One region of the Mesorhizobium sp. EU05-FHT14A09 genome, then DNA from elsewhere that is predicted to be linked to it. Evidence: riboswitches for the same ligand, from Rfam matches in the RefSeq annotation. Region 1 holds a riboswitch; the other holds the start of a gene.
The links. Region 1 has a riboswitch for cobalamin ahead of AC3WTO_RS10880 (DUF1636 family protein). Riboswitches for the same ligand answer to the same signal wherever they lie in the genome.
Positions count from the first base shown of each region.

Region 2: linked by a shared signal. The riboswitch ahead of AC3WTO_RS07825 (ribonucleoside-diphosphate reductase subunit alpha) and the one ahead of AC3WTO_RS10880 (DUF1636 family protein) in region 1 are both predicted to bind cobalamin.

Region 1 covers NZ_JBYTDF010000002.1:715,119-722,713, reverse strand. The annotation lists gene cobN (cobaltochelatase subunit CobN) at 1-81, opposite strand, end outside; gene cobW (cobalamin biosynthesis protein CobW) at 85-1,122, opposite strand; gene AC3WTO_RS10880 (DUF1636 family protein) at 1,119-1,550, opposite strand; cobalamin riboswitch at 1,585-1,788, opposite strand; gene AC3WTO_RS10875 (LysR family transcriptional regulator) at 1,848-2,762, opposite strand; gene AC3WTO_RS10870 (NmrA family NAD(P)-binding protein) at 2,870-3,763, shown strand; gene AC3WTO_RS10865 (AAA family ATPase) at 3,813-4,301, opposite strand; gene AC3WTO_RS10860 (GNAT family N-acetyltransferase) at 4,328-4,795, opposite strand; gene AC3WTO_RS10855 (alpha/beta fold hydrolase) at 4,983-5,846, shown strand; gene AC3WTO_RS10850 (winged helix-turn-helix domain-containing protein) at 5,901-7,115, opposite strand; gene AC3WTO_RS10845 (NADH-quinone oxidoreductase subunit A) at 7,446-7,595, shown strand, end outside.
Region 2 covers NZ_JBYTDF010000002.1:103,518-111,112, reverse strand. The annotation lists gene AC3WTO_RS07845 (PepSY-associated TM helix domain-containing protein) at 1-990, opposite strand, end outside; gene AC3WTO_RS07840 (DUF2946 family protein) at 1,054-1,443, opposite strand; gene AC3WTO_RS07835 (MFS transporter) at 1,767-2,915, shown strand; gene AC3WTO_RS07830 (GntR family transcriptional regulator) at 2,936-3,628, opposite strand; cobalamin riboswitch at 3,976-4,175, shown strand; gene AC3WTO_RS07825 (ribonucleoside-diphosphate reductase subunit alpha) at 4,281-7,187, shown strand; gene AC3WTO_RS07820 (ribonucleotide-diphosphate reductase subunit beta) at 7,217-7,595, shown strand, end outside.

The DNA of each region.
Region 1 (7,595 bases):
CATCTCCGCCGGCTGCTGGCGCAGGTCGACCGGCTCGGCGATATCGTCGAGCGAGGCGGAGGTGGTGGTCAGTATGTGCAACGTTTATCCTACCAGGATCTTCTCGATGGCCGGGCGGTCGAGGCCCTTCAGCCCGATCACCACCAGCCGCGATCGGCGGTCGTCTTCGGCCGTCCAGGCGCGATCATAATAGTGGTTCACGCGCGGTCCAACCGCCTGCAGCAGAAGCCGCATCGGCTTGGCGTCGACTTCGACGAACCCCTTCACACGCAGCACGTTTTCCTTGTCTGCCGCTTCCGCGACACGCCGGGCGAGATCTTCCGGATTGGCGACGGCAGGAATCTCGACCACGAACGTGTCGAAGTCATCATGCTCGTGGTCGCCCATGCCGTCATGATGGCTCTTGCGGTTCTCTATATCGTCTTCGACGGCGAGGCCGAGCCCAAGCAGCACAGAGGGATCGACCTTGCCCTGAGCCGTCGGCACCACCTTGACCGCGCGTGAGATGTGCTCGCTGAGCACGGCGTTGGCGCGTGCAGCACCTGCCTCGTCCAGCAGGTCGTTCTTGGACAGGATGATCAGGTCGGCGCAGGCAACCTGGTCTTCGAACACTTCTTCGACCGGGTCGTCATGGTCGAGTGAGTCGTCTGCGGCGCGCTGAGCGGCCAGCGCATCCATGTCGGAGGCGACGCGACCTTCGGCCAGCGCGGGGCCGTCGACCACGGCGACGACGCCGTCAACGGTGACGCGGTTCTTCACGCTCGGCCATTGGAAGGCCTGCACGAGCGGCTTTGGCAGCGCGAGGCCGGAAGTTTCGATCAGGATGTGATCAACCTTCGGTGTGCGTGCAAGGATCTGGTCGAGCGCCGGCACGAAATCGTCGGCGACCGTGCAGCAGATGCAGCCATTGGCGAGTTCAACGATGTTTTCTTCCGGACAGCTGTCGACGCCGCAGCCTTTGAGGATCTCGCCGTCGACACCGACATCGCCGAATTCATTGACGATCAGCGCCAGCCGCTTGCCCTTTGCGTTTTCGAGGATGTTGCGGATGAGTGTCGTCTTGCCGGCGCCGAGGAAGCCGGTGACGACGGTGCAAGGCACGCGGGAAACGGAGGCGGTCATGTCTGGTCCTTCAGTATTGCAAGGGGAGGGATGCGCGCGACGAGGCCGCGCTTGAGCGAATCGGGACGGCCCCGCCATGGGATCAGGCCATCCTGCGATGTTGCGAAAAGTTCCGCTCCGGTGACGAGATCGGAACCCGAGTCGATGGTCAGGTCACCGAAGACATAACTCCAGCAGCCGTCGCGCAGCAGTGCGGCCGAAAGCCGGCGCTTGCAGTTACCGAGGCACTCGACGGTGCGGACATCGATGGTCTGGCGATCGTCAGCGGCGGCGCGGGTGGCTTCGGCCAGCCGCGCGCCGGCGCGGGGATGGCTATCGGAGCCATTCTCGTCACGGCAGGACGAGCAGACGATGACAGTGACCGGGGCGGTCCCAATAGCCGCTGTCACACTCTCCGTCTCAGCTGAAAAACTGCCGTCGCGATCCAAATCAGGCTCCTTGCCCGGGACACCCGCCAGGCGTTGGGGTTCTGTTGAGACGGCAGGTCTCCTGGCTCGCGGGTCGGTGCCTTGGTGCCGCCTTCCCGGGCATTTCCCAGTGGCTATCGGCCTTGGCTCGCCGCTCACAGTTGCGGGGACAGCCGCGGAGTTGAGGCTGTTGCCCCGCACCGCATTCCCTCTTCGCTCCTCCTGGTGAAGGGAGGAGACCGTCTTTGCCGGATTTAGGCTTGGGCAGGTCACGCTGTCAACGCGTGGTTACGGCGGATCACGTCGCAACTCTGTTGCTCAAACCGTGACGCAATCCCGGCTGCGAGGTTCGATGTGCAGGTTGGCTGCCAGGAAATCGATGAAAAGCCGGGTTTTGGCCAGTGGCAGCCGGGCTGCCGGCCAGACGATGTGGACCGGGACCGCTGGTTGTTCGAAATTCTCCAGGATCACTTCGACCGCGCCGCTGTCGACGAGATCCTGGATCTGCCAGAGTGGCACGCGCCCGATACCCAGGCCGGTCGCGACCGCCGCATGGCTGGCGGCTGCGTTGTCGAGATGCAGCCGGCCGTTCACTTTGACGGTCAGCGGCTTGCTGCTGTCCAGGAATTGCCAGGCGCCGGCATCGCGATCGGTGTTGCGGAAAACGCATGGATGTTCTGCCAGTTCGCTCGGATGGCGGGGCCGGCCATGTTTGCCGAAATAGGACGGTGCGCCGAAGACGACGCGGCGCATGGCGCCGAGCCGGCGTGCCTTCAAGTCGGAATCGGGCAATTCGCCGATGCGGATGGCAAGGTCGATCCCTTCCTGGGCAAGATCGACGAAGCGGTTAGACAGGCTGAGTTCGACCTCCAGCTTGGGGTGCAACTCCATGAAACGGGCGACGACAGGGATGAGATAGCGTGGCCCGAACAGCTCTGGTCCACCGATCCTGAGCAGCCCGGAAGGCTCTGCGCTGCGATCGCCGGCTTCCACCTTCGCCTCAGCGATTTCCTGAAGTGCTGGCTTCACCCGGCGGTAGAAGTCATATCCCGCCTCGGTGGGCTGGGCCCTGTGGGTGGTGCGGCGCACGAGTTCGACGCCGACACTCTTTTCGAGAGCCGCCAGCGAGCGGCTGATCGCCTGGAGAGAGCGGCCGAGATGTCGCGCGGCGGCCGAAAGATTGCCGCGTTCGACGATGGCCAGGAAGGCTTCGACGTCACCAAACCGATCCATGGTGTTTTTCCGATTTCCGGGAGACCGTATCACGGATCGATCGTCTACCAATCGATAAGTGGGAGACCGATGTTCCGGGCATGGAGTTCGCCAAGAAAGGAAAACCGATGTCTGACATGAACAGGAAAACCGTGCTCGTGGTCGGCGCCTCCGGCCGCAGCGGTGGTTACGTCGCTGCGGAGCTTGCCCGTCGGGGTGTCATCGTGCGGGCGCTGGCGCGCACCGAAGCCGCCGGGCAGGCGGCGCGAGACAATGGCGCCTCGGAAGTCGCGAAGGGAGACCTGCGTGACGCCGACAGCCTCGACCTCGCGCTGCCCGGTGTGGACGCGGTCTACCATGTCGGTCCGCCTTTCGTGGCGGACGAACCAGCACTCGGTATCGCCATGATCGATGCAGCGAAACGGGCAGGGGTTGGCAAATTCGTATTCTCGTCGGTCATTCATCCGGCCAACGGGCTCGCCAATCATGCCAGCAAGCTATCGGTCGAAGAGGCATTGCTGCGCTCCAATCTCGACTACACCATTCTTTACCCGGCAACGCTGTTCCAGAACATTGCGCCGGCCTGGCCGGCGGTCATCCAGAACGGCGTCTTCGCCGAGCCATTCTCCAATACCGTGCGGCTGGCCCGTGTCGACTATCGTGATGTCGCCGAAGTGGCTGCCGAGGCGTTGACGGGTGACCGGCTCGCCTGTGGCTCCTTCGAGCTGGCTGCCGATGGCATGTATAATCGTGTCGAGATCACCGCCCTCATGAGCGCCGTGCTTGGACGGACGGTCGAGCCGCTGCAGCTCAGCTTCGAAGAGTGGGCAGAAATCGCCAAGCCGCCTTTCAAGGGCGCGTCGCTGGCGCAGCTGGCGCGTGTGTTCGCGTCCTACACGGAATTCGGGTCTGCCGGAAACAGCCTGACCCTGCGGGCCATTCTCGGGCGGGAGCCGCGCACGTTGCGGCAGTATTTCGAAGAGCTTTCCCGCGCGGAGCCACACCCATCGCCGTGGGCTTGATTGGTCTGCGTCAGCGACAGGCTGACCGAAATGACGGCCGCAGCGGCCGTCATACCAGTTGCAGGATTCGGTCGACCGTAGCCTCGACCGGACCACTCGAATCGATCTCGTGGTCAGCGGAGTCCCGAAGCAGGGGCTCGATCATTTCGACCAGTTCGGCAATCTTGCGGCGTTCTTCGCCGGCATGGCCATAGCCGCCGGTTGCGCGTGCCGAAACCCGTCGCATGATCGTATCGATCGGGACCGAGAGCAGCACGATACTGTCGATCAGCGGGAAAAGCTCCTCCATGTTTTCGGCGCAGCCGCTGATGAAAAGCACGCTGTCGCGGGGTTCGGAAAGCAGCCCCCGCACCTTGTCCAACTGCCAGACCCAGTCCTTGCCATCCCCGGGTGTCAGCGCGTCGTCGAGAGCAGCGTCGATCCAATGCGACCAGTCCGGCGTATCGAGGTCGTAGGCCGCGTAGCCGCGGGCGGCGAGAGCCCGGATCGTTGCCGACTTGCCGGTTCCGGACATGCCGGTGATCAGAACGCGTTTCATACGGGACCCTCGGATTGCGGGTCGGCTCAGAGGCCGAGTGCCAGAGGTTTGCGCATGTAGATGACGTCGCTTTGCGATTCCTGCTGGCTGATGACGTATCCCAGTCGCTCATAGAGAGCGACATTGGCCTCGAAGGCGATGTTGGTGTCCAGATGGACTTCGGCGCGACCGGCCTGCTGCGCCATGTGTTCGGCATGGCGGAGCAGCAGCTTGCCGAGACTTCTGCCCTGATAGGCGGGCAGCACACAGACATTCTCGATCCACAGATGATCGTCTTCCAGTCTGGTCTCGATGAGCCCGGCGATGTCCGCTCCCAGATACAGCAGCGTGAACTGATGTTTCCTCAGTGCCTCTTCGTAGTTGGCTTTCATCGGGCTCGGCTCACGTCCGATCACCGGAATCCATTTCGCGTAAGCCGCATGCATGATGTCGCGGATCAAGGCCGCATCCGCCGTGGTTGCAGTTCGAAATTGCGGGACGGGTTCATGCTGCATGGGGAAGGCTTTCGGTCTGTTGCGCGCGGCGGCTGAGATAGCAGGAGATGGCGACGATGCCACTGGCGTGTGACCCGTAGCCAGCCGCCAGAAGAAATTTTTCCCTGGCCATGTCGGAATGCGAAACACTGCTTCGTCTTATCGTCAGCGTTACCGAAAACGCATGAGACAACCAACGGAGAACCTCATGTTCCGCGCATTGTTAGTTGCCGCTGCCTTTCTCCTCGCCAGCCCGGCGTTTGCCGGGTCCGCACCCGTCGGAGACCGCGTCGAGGTCAATGGCATGAAAGTGTATTACGAGGTTTCGGGCGAGGGCGAGCCGCTGGTCGTCCTGCACGGCGCCTACATGAACATTCCGTCGATGGGAGAGATCATCCCGACACTGGCCAAGACCCACAAGGTCTATGCACTGGAATTCCAGGGACACGGCCGCACAACCGACATCGACCGGCCGATCACCTACCCCAATCTCGCTGATGATGTTGCCGGCTTCATGGACAAGGTGGGTCTTAAGAAAGCCGATGTGTTCGGCTATTCGATGGGTGCAGCCGCAGGCCTGCAACTGGCCATCCGCCATCCCGAAAAAGTCAACAAGCTGGTTGCCGCGTCGGCCGCTTATGACGCCAAGGGCTGGCAGCCCGAATTCACCGCCTTCATCCCGCAGATGAACGTCGAGATGTTCGTCAACATGCCTTTTGCTGCCGAATACAAGAAGCTTGCCGCCAACCCGGACGGTTTTCCGGCGCTGGTCGCCAAGCTGATCCAGCTCGAGAAGGAACCGATGGCGTGGGAAGCCGATGTGAAAGCGCTGAAGATGCCCGTGCTGATCATCAGCGGCGATGCCGACGTGGCGACGCTCGAGCATTCGGTTGCACTGTTCCGGCTGCTTGGCGGTGGCGCCATGGGCGATATGGGCAAGCCGCTCGCCGGGTCGCGCCTGGCTGTCATGCCGGCAACCTCGCACACGGCCGTCATCACTCAGCCGGCGCTGCTCTCAGCCTTCATGGAACCATTCCTGAAGGGCGAAACACCCAAGGGCATGTTCCAGTAAACGGGACAGAGCCTGACGGAGAAGGAGGCGCTACTAGCGCCTCCTTTGCGTTTGTCAGGCGGCTTTCACCGCGTCGGCGACATTGGCGAGCGCCGGACCGAGATCGCCGGCAGGCGTGATTTCGATGCGTTCGAGGCCGAGCCAGGCCTGCATCAATTTCAACTCCTCGAACAGTTCGGCTGCGGTTTCCGGCGGTGCTATCGGCTCAGCATAGGCGGCATGCACGCGCAGCACGCTGGCTGGCCGGTCGGCCTTGAGGTCGATACGCGCCACGATCTTCTCATCATAGAGGAAGGGCAACACGTAGTAGCCGTACTGTCGCTTGTCGGCGGGCGTGTAGATCTCGATGCGGTAGCGGAAATCGAACAGGTTCTCGGCGCGGCTGCGCTCGAACACCAGCGGATCGAAGGGGGCGAGCAGGGCGCGCGCTTCGACCTTGCGTGGCTGGCGTGCGTCCTTGTGGAGATAGGCGGGTTTGTCCCAGCCTTCGACGCGGACGGGGATCAATTCACCGTCTTCGACCAGTTCTTCCAGCCGTCCCTTGGTGTCATGCGGCGCGAGCCGGAAGTAGTCGCGCAGACAGGAATAGGTCGCCACCCCATGCGCTCGCGCCGACAGGCGCAGCAATTCGCGGTGCGCGTCCTCGGGCGAGGGGACAGGCATGTCGCGCACGGCCTGCGGCAGCACGCGTTCCGGCAGGTCATAGAGACGCTCGAAACCTCGGCGTGAATGGGTGGTGATGCGCCCGGCCCAGAACAACCACTCGAAGGCATGCTTAGCGGTGCTCCAGCCCCACCAGCCGCCATTGCCCTTGTGGCCTTCGATTTCGGAAGCGGCGATGGGGCCGCGTGCTTCGACCTCCCGGTAGATCTCCTCGATCATGGACGTGTTCTGGCAGCCCCACTTGGCGAGGCCCAGATACATTTCCTCGCCGCGCCCGGCGCGTTCCATGCGCCAGCGCATGAGGGGATAGGTCTCGACCGGCAGCAACGAAGCCTCATGTGCCCAGTACTCGAACAGCTGGCGCTTGCGGCCCGGCGTCATCGCCTCGTCAAGCATGGACATCGGGTAGGGGCCGAGACGCGAATAGAGCGGCATGTAGTGCGCGCGCACCACCGCGCTGACGGAATCGATCTGCAGAAGGCCGGTGCGCGAAAGCACACGCCCGAGGTGGCGGCGGTCGGGTGTGCCAACTGGTCGCGGGTCGGCGAAGCCCTGTGCTGCAAGTGCGATGCGGCGAGCCGTTTTGAGCGAGATCCTGTCTTTCATCCTGACGACATTTTGACTGTTGCGACGAGCCGATGCTGGCGGCGATTCCACTCATGCTAGCAGGGTTTGGCCGCCGATCCTGTCAGGAGAGAAAAGTGGAGTAAAAAGTGAAGGAAATCAAATGGGAGCTGATCGGACCAGTTTTGCTGGAAGAGGCGTCCACAGTCGCATTTTGAACAAGGTTTGACTTGCTTCGCCGAATGCGCTGCGCTAACCGTCGCCGCATTGCAGCATGGGCCCGTAAATCGGTTCAGCGGTTGAACCCACGTGCTTCCGCCCTGGGGTCTTGTGCTGTATCAGGTGGATAAGCCACCAACGGAAAGTCGCAGCATGAACGCACTCCTCAGTTCGTACCTGCCCATCGTTCTCTTCATCGGTGTGGCGCTCGTCGTAGGCCTTGCCCTTATCGTGGCACCATTCCTGGTCGCCTACCGCAATCCGGACCCGGAAAAGCTGTCGGCCTACGAGTGCGGTTTCAAT
Region 2 (7,595 bases), 610 kb from region 1:
GCGCTGGCTCGCAAGATCGTCGGGAAAGACCGAGCCGGTGTAGACGCCGGATGAATCGGCTGGAAGGTTGACCGCATACCCCCTGTGCAGGCCAAGCTTCTCAAAGGTGACCACCGCCTCATCCAGACTGACCGGTTTCGCCTCGCCGTCCTGTCCTGATGATTGCGGCACCATGGCCTGTTCGAGGGACCAGGACATCTGGGCGATGTGGTTGGCATGTTCGTCCGACATTGGAACACCGGTCCAGACGCCGTTCGGATAACCATAGTTGTTGCCGTTCACCCAGTCGTTGACCTTGGCGCCCCAGACGCCAGACCAGGGCATGCCGGTGACCGCCAGGAACACGATGAATGAGCCGACGAAGATGCCGGTCACCGCGTGCGTGTCCCGCCAGAAGACACGGCGACGCGGCGTCCCCCTTACGCTCACCACGCCGCCCGTCTGGCGCCTGGGCCACCACAGATAGATTCCGGTTCCGACAAGCAGGATCGACCATCCGCCGGCGACCTCGATAAGCATGCGCGCGAACGAACCGAAATATTTGAGGCTGTGCAGGTAGCGGATGGTCCACATCACCGTGCCGCGATCGGGCAGGGCACCAAGCACCTTGCCGGTGTAGGGATCGACATAGACCGCCAGTTTGCCCTGATCGGCGGTTTCGACGGTGATTTCGGCGGAACTCTCCGAAGAGGCCGGATCGGTGAACTTGACGGCAGTTCCAGGATAGGACGCGACGGCGGCACCGACGATTGCCGACGGCTGCACTTTTGCCATGCCTTGCTGGATCTCGACACGCTTGAGATCGGAATGGATGACCGCGTCAATCTCGTCTTTGAAGAGGTAGAGAGCGCCTGTGATCGCGAGCGTGATCATGAAAGGCAGGACGAGTAGACCTGCATAAAAATGCCAGCGCCAGACGGCGCGATAGAGGTCGGACGCGGAGCGCGCGGCAATGCCTGCGGACTCCCGCCCGATGGTGAGTTCGGACATGAGGTTTCTCCTGACATGGTGAGGGACACGACGGGCATGGCCTGTCATGTTCGAGCGATGTGGTCAGGATAGGAGAGGTGGCGCCCGGGGACCTGGAACGAAGCCACGCAGCGACGGCCTGAACGGGTCTGATGTCCGTTGCGGCGGGACAGGCTCGGGGCGGGTTGCCGTCAGATAGACCTGGTCTTGTGCGGCCACGACGGCCGGGGCAGCCAGTCCGGGGATGCTGCACAATGCTGCGCAGGGGCAGGTGCTGCCCTTTCCCATCGGTCCGGCTGGATCGGATGGAGAACCTGCGCCGTCGGTTGTGCAGATGACATGCAGCGGGTCGGCCGCAGCGGCAGCCATCGCGCCTTGCGTCATGCCTGCCACGAAGGCCTGCAGCAGGAACAGGTAGACAAGCATGGCTGCGACGGCGGTGGCCGTCAGCCTGTCCCTGAAGATGTCCCGCATGGCTCCCATGGCGTTCAGATGCCAGACTCTTAAGAGGAAGTCACTGCGGCAGATAAACGGAGCCTTAGAGGGTTCGATGTTGTGCGTCCGCGGTCCGTGTTCCCAGATAGGGTTGTTGGGGTGGAATTTCAATTCCTGAAATAATTATCAATTATATATTCCAATATTTGAAATGAGTTTAATGTATTTTCTGAATTTATGATGAGCTTGTTGACATTTTTATTTCTTGTTGGCATTCGCCGTTTGATTTCCGGGGCGGAGAAGAAATCTTGTGTTCAGCATTTGCCGAGCAAGCAACGCGAACGCGCCATCGAGTCTTGCTTGTGGCGCTCACCCTTGGTGCTTTTGCCGTGGGGCTGGATGCCTATGTCGCTCTGGGAGCGCTCGATGCGGTAATGAAGGAGCTTGCGATCGCCCCGGCGGCGGCTGGATGGATCGTGTCGAGCTACGCGTTCTGCTACGCGGTCTTCGCGCCTTTGAACGCCTGGATGTTTCGTCGGTGGAGCCGGCGCAATGTCTTGATCCTTGCGGTTGGCCTGTTTGCCGCAGCCAATCTGGTCTGCGGGTTTGCCCCAAATTTTGCCGTGTTGATCGTCGGTCGTATCGCTTCCGCCTATGGCGCTGCCATGTTCACTCCGGCGGCAACCGCATTGGCAACCGAACTGCTGCCACCGGACCGCAAGGGGGTGGCGCTGTCGTTCATCTTCGGCGGGATGACTGTTTCGCAGGCGATCGGTGTTCCATTGACGTCATGGATTGCTACGGCCCTATCCTGGCGTTTTTCGTTCTTTTTCGTCGTCTTCTTTGGCTTTCTGGCAACCGTGATGCTTGCCGCGCTTCTGTCCGGCCAGCCTTCCATTCAAGGCAAGCCGGAGGGCCGGGGAGATTGGCGATCACTTCCCGCCGCCGTCTACGGGCTTCTGTCGGTGACCCTGTTTGTCGTGATCGCAGAGTTCATCGTGTATTCCTATGTGAGCCTTCTGCTGGCCGACACGGCCTATGACGGCACCCCAATCTTGCCGGCAGTTCTACTCGCTTATGGAGTTGGAGCAGTGCTCGGTAACATTGCGACCGGAATGCTTACCGACAAAGCAGGACCAACGGTGGTGTTGATTGCGGCAGTCGCAGTGCAAACCGCGCTGTTGGTGGCATTGGTTGTCCTGCGGAACAATGCGCCACTGGCCGTTGCCGTCGCTTTCCTGTGGGGGATTGTCAGTTACATGTATCTCGTTCCGATCCAGCATCGCTTGCTCGCTCATGCCAGCGGCATGTCGAACGTCGTCCTGGCCGCCAACAGCTCACTCATCTATGTCGGCATAGGAACGGGCAGTTGGGTCGGGGGGCTTGTCATCGAGAATATCGGCATACCGGCGCTGGCTGGCGCAACCGCGGTGCTCGGTGTTTGTTCATTGCTCGCGGCTGCCGTGTTCATGCAGCGACCGGTTGCTGCCGTCGAGGGAAAGCCAGCCTGAAGAAGGTGGGGACGGCAAGCCTAAGCATTCGGAAATGGAGCGTGCCTCAGCAGGTGCTGATAGCCGTCGCTGATATCCCGGACGATAGCGACGCGGGCACGGGCGCCGTCGTGTTCGGCGATCGCCGCGACAACTTCGTCATGGTAATCGATCTCCAGGATCGAGGCTAAATTGTTCTCGAACCCGCGGGCCAGATTGCGCAGGAACGGCCCAACCTGCATCCACACGGTCTCGATCAGGAAGATCATCTGATCGTTGCCGCTGTACCGATAGATCGAAAATTTGAAAGCGTAGTTCTTGCGCAGGTAGTCGTTGATGTCTCCGGCCTGCGCCGCCGCCGTCAAGTCTGCGCAATGACGGCGTATCGTGCGTAGTGCATTGCCATTGATACGCTGAGCGGCGAGTTCCGTGGCTGCCCCCTCCAGAAGAGTACGTGTTGCCGTCAACTGCGAAAACCGCTCGGCGGACATGGTGGGCACTTCCATGCTGCCGTTGGGCAGGGGCGACAGAACCTTCAGAGCCTGCAGGCGCATGAAGGCGCTGCGAACCGGCATGTCGCTCGTTCCCAGTTCTTTCGCGACCTTTCGTGACGTCAACTTCTGACCCGGTGCGAACTGGCCCGACATCAGTGTGCGGACCAGTTCGAGGTAGACTTTCTCGTGCAGGGGGGCCGTGTCGACGGCCGTCAGTCCTAAATGCATCTTCTCGGCCATTGGTGGTGCGCGGTTCACTTTTCGCACGGGCTACTGTTCAGCTTGCGAAGCCAATGCGTGTCGATTGCATCTTAGCGCCAGGCGGCCGAAGCTCGCATCATTTCAAGGACATAATGAATTGCGGTAAGCCACATCGCAAGCGCCATCGACAGCTGTGACATGGAGCAGGCTGAAGTACCGCCGCCAAGCCCATCCCGCCGCCGCAACCCGGTCTGAACCGGACCGTTGAGCGGTTGCGATGATAGAGGCCAGTGAAATTGCCCACAGGATATCCACTGCGCCGGGCCGAGAATGCCTTGGATGGCCTGCTTCTGCTACCAGTTGTTGACATGCTGCTGGCATTCTATACCAGATATCGAAGTCGAGGTTCTCCCGAGTCGTCTGGTTCGGGAGCTAAGAGGGAAGCCGGTGCAAAGCCGGTGCTGCCCCCGCAACTGTAAGCAGTGAGCCCGCGTCGAAGAATGCCACTGGTGCCGTAACGCACCGGGAAGGCCGACAAGGGCGACGACCTGCGAGCCAGGAGACCTGCCGCGACGGATTTGAACGAACCTCGGGCGGGGTGTCCCGGAGGTGCGCTTGGCCCGGGCATCGTCGCGTCCGAAATCGCCACTGCGTTCCCCGAATTCCCCGTCCACAGCGCCACGGGGATGATATGGCCACGACTGCAGTATTCACCACGAATGGAGCCTTCCAGGCTTCGCCGCTTGCCGAAAGCGCCGTTGTTGAAAGCCGGGGCACGCCCGCGGCCGAGCCTGGCTACAAGGTGATACGCCGCAATGGCGCCGTGACGCCGTTCGACGCGACGAAGATCGTGGTGGCTTTGACCAAGGCTTTCCTCGCGGTCGAGGGTTCGACCGCAGCAGGCTCGCGGCGTGTGCACGATGTCGTCGAGGACCTGGCCGCGCAGGTGGTCGCGGCGTTGACAAGGCGCTTCGAGGCCGGTCGCACCTTCCACATCGAGGAGATCCAGGATCAGGTCGAACTCGCGCTGATGCGCGGCGAACACCACAAGGTTGCGCGCGCCTATGTGCTCTATCGCGCCGAGCGGGCGCGCGAGCGCCTGGCGGAAAAGACGGATGCGGAAACGCCGAGCGCCTCGCTCCATGTGAAGCGCGAGGATGGAGTTCTCGCACCGCTTGACGAGGCGCGATTCTCGCGCGTCGTCGAGGAGGCCTGCGCCGGTCTGGAGGCCGTTTCGCCGGATGCCATTCTCACCGAGGCACGCCGCAATCTCTATGACGGCATCACGCTGGATGAGTTGTCCTTGGCGCCGATCCTGGCAGCGCGCACGCTCATTGAGACCGAACCGAATTACGCTTTCGTCTCGGCCCGCCTGTTGCTCGACCGCCTGCGTCGCGAGGCCTTGAGTTTCGTCACCGGGCGCGGCGAGCAGGCAACGCAGGCCGAGATGGGCACGCGTTATGCATCCTATTTCGCTGAATTCGTCACGACAGGCATCGACGCCGAATTGATCGATCCAGAACTCGGTCGTTTCGACCTCGCGCGGCTGGGCGCGGCGCTGAAGCCTGAGCGCGACCTGCAATTTCAGTATCTTGGACTGCAGACGCTGTACGACCGCTACTTCCTGCACACCACGGGCAGACGTTTCGAACTGCCGCAGGCCTTTTTCATGCGGGTTGCGATGGGGCTTGCAGTGCGCGAAATCGATCGCGAGGCGAGGGCCATCGAATTCTATGACCTGCTGTCGTCCTTCGACTTCATGGCCTCGACGCCGACGCTGTTCAATTCCGGCACGCTGCGACCGCAGCTGTCGTCTTGCTTCCTGACCACTGTCGCCGACGACCTCGACGGTATCTTCAAGGCGGTCAAGGACAATGCGCTGCTGGCTAAATATTCCGGCGGCCTCGGCAATGACTGGACGCCGGTTCGCGGCCTTGGCGCTCATATCAAGGGCACCAATGGCGAGAGCCAGGGCGTTGTGCCGTTCCTGAAGGTGGCGAATGACACCGCCATCGCCGTCAACCAGGGTGGCAAGCGCAAGGGTGCGGTCTGCGCTTATCTGGAGACCTGGCATGTCGACATCGAGGAGTTCCTCGACCTGCGCAAGAATACAGGTGACGATCGCCGCCGCACGCATGACATGAACACCGCCAACTGGGTGCCGGACCTGTTCATGGAACGGGTCGAGGCCAATGGCGAATGGACGCTGTTCTCACCCGACGAAACGGCCGACCTGCACGATCTCTACGGCTCCGCCTTCCGGCAGGCCTATGAGGCCTGTGAAGCGAAGGCAGCCGCGGGTGGGATCAGGGTGTTCCGCAAGGTCCGCGCGGTCGATCTCTGGCGCAAGATGCTGACCATGCTGTTCGAGACGGGTCATCCCTGGATCACCTTCAAGGATCCCTGCAACATCCGCTCGCCACAAGGCCATGTCGGCGTGGTGCATTCGTCCAACCTGTGCACCGAGATCACACTGAACACGTCGAAGGACGAGGTCGCTGTCTGCAATCTCGGCTCCATCAACCTCGTCAATCACATCACGGAGAAGGGGCTCGACCTCGATCGCCTGGCAAGGACCGTCACTGTTGCCATGCGCATGCTCGACAATGTCGTCGACATCAATTTCTACACCATCCCCGAGGCGCGACGTTCCAACCTGCGCCACCGGCCGGTAGGGCTGGGGCTGATGGGTTTCCAGGATGCGCTTCAGCTCCTGCGCATTCCCTATGCCTCGGATGAGGCGATCGCCTTCGCCGATGCCAGCATGGAGGCGATCAGCTATCAGGCCATCTCGGCGTCGGTCGGCCTCGCCGCCGAGCGTGGCCGTTATCCAAGTTATGACGGATCGCTGTGGTCGAAGGGTATTTTGCCGATCGACTCCATTGCCTTGCTCGAAAAGGCGCGGCCCGGCGTGGAGATGGACGCGTCTTCCACGCTCGACTGGGAGGCGTTGCGCAAGCGGGTCAAGAAAACCGGCATGCGCAACTCGAACTGCATGGCGATCGCGCCGACCGCGACCATTTCCAACATCTGCGGCGTTTCGCAGTCGATCGAGCCCGGCTACCAGAACCTCTTCGTCAAATCGAACATGTCGGGCGACTTCACCGTGGTGAACGCGCAACTCGTGCATGATCTCAAGGCGCGCGGCCTGTGGGACGAGGTGATGATCTCCGACCTCAAATATTTCGACGGCTCGCTTGGCCAGATCGACAGGGTGCCGGATGACGTCAAGGCACTCTACGCGACCGCCTTCGAGATCGACTCGTCCTGGCTGATCGATGCCGCCTCGCGCCGGCAGAAATGGATCGACCAGGCGCAGTCGCTCAACCTCTACATCGCCAACCCGTCTGGCAAGAAACTCGACGAACTCTATCGCCTGGCTTGGCGCAAGGGTTTGAAGACGACCTACTACTTGCGCTCGCGCTCGGCCACGCATGTCGAGAAGTCGACGCTGAAAGGCACTGACGGCAAGCTCAACGCCGTTTCTGCGGTCGTGGCCGCAGCACCACCGGCCGCCCAGCCGATCGTCGTCAATGCCGATGCCGCCTGGGGCAAGGCCTGCGCCATCGACGATCCGGAATGCGAAGCCTGTCAGTGAGCGGCAAACAAAAAGAAGGAGACAACAAGATGCTCGATTGGTCCGAACCCCAGGCTTTAAAGACCCAACCCGAAGTCGTCATCGATCTCGCGCCCGACCTGACATCCGCCGCCGCCACCGGCCTTGGCGAGATCGATCGCAGTGGTGCCCGCGTTTCCGTCGACGAAAAACGCATGATCAACGCGCGCGCCGACGTCAATCAGTTGCTGCCGCTCAAATATCGCTGGGCGTGGGAGAAATATCTCTCCGGCTGCAACAATCACTGGATGCCGACTGAAGTGTCGATGCAGACCGACATCGCGCTGTGGAAGTCAAAGGACGGCCTCACCGACGACGAGCGGCGCATGATCAAGCGCAATCTCGGCTTCTTTGCCGCCTCGGAATCGCTCGTCGCCAACAATATCGTGC